Regions from separate parts of the Specibacter sp. RAF43 genome, predicted to be linked through region 2. Evidence: predicted binding sites of a transcription regulator. Region 2 holds the regulator's gene; the other holds the start of a gene.
What was found. The regulator HrcA, encoded in region 2, represses chaperone genes, less so after heat shock. The targets are predictions, from matches to a motif close to TTNGCACTCGNNNNNNNCGAGTGCNAA.
Positions count from the first base shown of each region.

Region 1 (2,399 bases), on a different contig from region 2:
CGTCATCTTCTACAACGGCCCCGCCCAAAAGGCCAACGCCCAGGCCCTCGGCAAACTGCTGAACATCACCGCCCTGGTAGACACCGCCGAACTCCAGTTGCCGCTGGCCGTGGTGCTGGGACCCGGGGCAATGTAGCACCGGCCCACCCCATGGCCAGACACAAGGATGGCGGCCGCCCCGGATGGGGCGGCCGCCATTTTCACCCCGTGCGGTCCCGGGGGTCGTCAGTCCTTCAAGGGGATCCCGGCCGCGTCACGCTTGAACGGGTCGGCGCCCACGAGGATCATGATGCCCTCGATGAAGCCCCACAGTCCGCCCAGGCCAAACGTCAGGAACGTGACGACGATCTGGATAATGCCGATCTTCGTGTAGCCCAGGTAGAAACGGTGGATGCCCAAGTAGCCGAGCAAAATGCCCAGGATGCCGGCGACGATCTTGGATTTTTGCTCCACGCCGGGCTGGTAGCCGTACCCTGGCGGGTAGGGCTGCTGATAACCCGGCGGCGGGTAGGCCTGGGGCGGGTAGCCCTGCTGGCCCGGGCCGGGCTGGCCATAACCGGGCTGTGCATAGCCGGGCTGCTGGGGGTACGCGGGCGGTCCGTAGCCGGGCGCCACCGGTGCGGCGTCGGCGACGGGCGTCTCGGCCGGGCTCGGCGGATCCACGGGGGCCGGCTGGCCGTGGGGATCGGCCGGCTCCTCGGGCTTCGGGTTCTCACTCATGCTTGCTCCTTCATTACTGCGAACGACGGGGATCGGTGCGCAGGAAAGTGTTGTGCGCTGGCCGAAATACTGCAACCTCCACGCTAGCCGCTTCCCACGGGCAGGGGAAGGATGGCGCGGGTCCGTCCGCATTCCGGGTGCCGCCCGCCCATCCGGCCGGTTTCGCCGGGAGCACACAAAGCCAATTGCGCTTGCACTCTCGGGTGCAGAGTGCTAATTATTGAGTTAGCACTCTGAGGTGGTGACTGCTAGTTCCTAGTCAGTTCGCCGCCATCGGAGGTAGAACTTTCCTACTGTGGTGAGGATTTCGGGTCGGCGTAAAGAGATCGTCGGCAAGGAGTCCGTCCGTCGCGGGCACCACGGATGGGAACCTGAGTCCATAAATGACTGTCCCGAAAGGACTGAAGCCTACATGGCCAAGATCATTGCATTCGATGAAGAGGCGCGCCGCGGCCTTGAGCGTGGGTTGAACATCCTCGCCGACGCCGTCAAGGTCACGTTGGGCCCGCGCGGGCGCAACGTCGTTCTCGAAAAGAAGTGGGGCGCCCCCACGATCACCAACGACGGCGTGTCCATCGCCAAGGAGATCGAGCTCGAGGATCCTTACGAGAAGATCGGCGCCGAGCTGGTCAAGGAAGTTGCCAAGAAGACCGACGACATCGCCGGCGACGGCACGACGACGGCCACCGTCCTGGCCCAGGCCCTCGTCAAGGAAGGCCTGCGCAACGTTGCGGCCGGCGCCGACCCGCTGTCCCTCAAGCGCGGCATCGAGAAGGCCGTTGCGGCCGTCATCGAGCAGCTGCTCATTTCCGCGAAGGAAATTGAGACCAAGGAAGAGATCGCGGCCACGGCCTCCATCTCCGCCGGTGACACCGAGATCGGTGCGCTCATCGCCGAGGCCCTGGACAAGGTCGGCAAGGAAGGCGTCATCACGGTCGAGGAGTCCAACACCTTCGGCCTGGAACTGGAGCTCACCGAAGGCATGCGCTTCGACAAGGGCTACATCTCCGCCTACTTTGTCACCGACACCGAGCGCCAGGAAACGGTTCTTGAAGACCCGTACATCCTGATCGTCAACTCCAAGATCTCCAGCGTGAAGGACCTTGTTGCCGTCCTGGAGAAGGTCATGCAGTCCAACAAGCCGCTGCTGATCATCGCCGAGGACGTTGAAGGCGAGGCCCTGGCCACGCTGATCGTGAACAAGATCCGCGGCCTGTTCAAGTCCGTTGCCGTCAAGGCCCCGGGCTTCGGTGACCGCCGCAAGGCCCAGCTCGCCGACATCGCCATCCTCACCGGTGGCCAGGTCATCGCCGAGGAAGTCGGCCTGAAGCTGGAAAACACCACGCTGGACCTGCTGGGCCGGGCACGGAAGATTGTTGTCACCAAGGACGAGACCACCATCGTCGAAGGTGCCGGCGAAGCCGACGCCATCGCCGGTCGCGTCGCCCAGATCCGTGCCGAGATCGAAAACTCCGATTCGGACTACGACCGCGAGAAGCTGCAGGAACGCCTGGCCAAGCTGGCCGGCGGCGTTGCGGTCATCAAGGCCGGTGCCGCAACCGAGGTTGAGCTCAAGGAGCGCAAGCACCGCATTGAGGACGCCGTCCGCAACGCAAAGGCCGCTGTTGAAGAAGGCATCGTCCCCGGCGGTGGCGTGGCCCTGATCCAGGCCGGCGTGA
Region 1 is NZ_JBFREA010000001.1:134,292-136,690, forward strand. It holds gene AB4Y80_RS00595 (LytR C-terminal domain-containing protein) at 1-136, shown strand, start outside; gene AB4Y80_RS00600 (NINE protein) at 226-720, opposite strand; gene groL (chaperonin GroEL) at 1,133-2,399, shown strand, end outside.
Region 1: a site for HrcA is predicted at 946-972, ahead of groL (chaperonin GroEL). Genes of this name have one in related genera too.

Region 2 (2,399 bases):
TGCCAAAGCCCTGGCAGGAGTTGCAGGTGGCCAGGGTCATGACGTTGCCCAGGATCGAACGCATGGGGCGCTGGATCTGGCCGCTGCCGTGGCACACGTCGCACGTGGTGGGGTGGGTGCCCTCGCGGCAGCAGCTGCCCCCACAGGTGGGGCACGTGACAGCGGTTTCCACCTCGAGCTTCTTGTTGACGCCAAAGACGGCCTCCCGCAGGTCGATCCGGACCGTGATGAGCGCATCCTGGCCCCGACGCATGCGCGACGCCGGACCATGGCCCTGGCCGCCGCCGCCAAAGAACGTCTCAAAGATGTCCTGGAACGCAAAGCCCTGGCCGGCGAAGTTCCCGGCCCCGTTGTCCGTGCCGTTCTCATTGCCGGTGGTGTCATAGACGCGCCGTTTTTGCGGGTCCGAGAGGATCTCGTAGGCGTGCGTGACCGCCTTGAAGCGGTCCTGGGCGTCGTCGGCGTTGTTGACGTCCGGGTGCAGCTTTCGGGCCAGCTTGCGATAGGCCTTCTTGATCTCTTCCGGCGTGGCGTCGCGGGAAACACCCAGTGCGTCGTAGTGGTTGCTCAAAATCATGCTCTTTCAGTGGATCTCATCAAGGGTGAATTTGTACATGGTCCGGTCTCAGCCGGCCAAAATGCGGGACAGGTAGCGGGCCACGGCGCGGACACTGGACATGGTGTTCGGGTAGTCCATGCGGGTGGGACCCACCACGCCAAGCTTGGCGCTCTCCCCCGGTGCGTAGCTGGTGGCCACCACCGACGCCTCGGCCAGGGAATCGTGGGGATTCTCCCGGCCAATGCTCACGGCCATGCCCATGGAATCCTGGGCCATCTGCTCCAGCAGCCGCAACAGCACCACCTGCTCTTCGAGGGCGTCCAGGACCGGGCCGATGCTCAGCGGAAAGTCAACGTTGGAGCGGGCCAGGTTCGCCGTGCCGGCCAGCACGATCCTGTCCTCCCGGGCGGACTGGGCCAACTGCTCCAGGCCGTGCGCCAGCTTCGCCGCCAGGTCCGCCTCCGACGGCGGCACGCCGGCACCCATGAGGCCAAGCGCCGTGGGCAGCCCGGCCACCGTCATCCCGTACAGGGAGCCCAGGAAGATGTGGCGCAGCCCGCTGAGGGTGGAATCGTCCACGGGCGCCCCGACGTCGATCACCGACTGCTCCACCTTGCCCGAGGCCAGGATGAGCACCAGCAGCACCTGGCTGGGCCCGAGGCGGACGAATTCGATGTGCCGCACGGTGGCCTTGGCCGAGCGCGGGTATTGCACCACGGCCACCTGGTTGGTCAATTGCGCCAGCGCGCGGACGGTGCGCTCCAGGACATCGTCGAGGTCGGTGGAACCGTCCAGCAGCACGGCGATGGCCCGGCGTTCGGCCGCGGACAGGGGCTTGACCGAGGAGATCTGGTCCACGAAGAGCCGGTAGCCCTTATCCGTGGGGATCCGGCCGGAGCTGGTGTGCGGGGCCGTGATCAGGCCCTCTTCCTCCAGCGCGGCCATGTCGTTGCGGATGGTGGCGCTGGAAACACCCAAGTGGTGGCGCTCCACGAGGGCCTTGGAACCCACGGGTTCACGGGAGTGGACATAGTCCTCGACGATCGCGCGCAGCACTTCCAGTTTCCGCGGTTCACTCATTCCAGCACCTCCTTGGCGGCTCGGCCGGCTGACAGCCTTTTTTAGCACTCTACCTATTCAAGTGCTAAGTCTAATACTTTCCGGGCAAACCCCGAACGGGACCGGCTGCCGGGCGCGCTAGCATGGAGTCCCCGACGACCGGCAAATTCGAGGAGAGAAGGCCCGAACCGTGCAGTACAGCAATTGGGGTCCCGCGGACCTGAGCGCTCCCCCCGCCCGGATCCTGCGCAAGGTGCCGGCCACGCGCGGGCTGGTGGTGGAGGACGTCCAAACGGGCTGGGTTGGCGCCGTGGTGCGGATTGAGAAGTCCGGCGGCATGCACATCATGGAACTGGCGGACCGCCGCGAGAAGGTGCGCGCGTTTCCGCTCGGCTTTGGCTTCCTCGTCGACGGCGAACCCGTGGAGGTCGTGGCGCCGGCACCGGCCGCCGGTCCGCGGCGGCAGGCGCGGACGGCCTCGGGATCGGTGAAGGTCGAGGGCCGGCGCGCCCAGGTGGCCAAGGCCAGCCGCATCTGGGTGGAGGGCAAGCACGACGCCGAACTGGTGGAAAAGGTCTGGGGCGACGACCTGCGGGTGGAGGGCATCGTCGTCGAGCCCCTCCGCGGCATTGACGAGCTCACCGCGGCCGTCGCCGACTTCGCGCCGGGGCCGAACCGGCGCCTGGGCGTCCTGGTGGACCATCTGGTGCCGCATTCCAAGGAATCTCGCATCGTGGCCGATCTCATGGCGTCCCCGGCCGCCCGCAACAACATCCTGGTG
Region 2 is NZ_JBFREA010000026.1:58,698-61,096, reverse strand. It holds gene dnaJ (molecular chaperone DnaJ) at 1-571, opposite strand, end outside; gene hrcA (heat-inducible transcriptional repressor HrcA) at 626-1,639, opposite strand; gene AB4Y80_RS13900 (DUF3097 family protein) at 1,809-2,399, shown strand, end outside.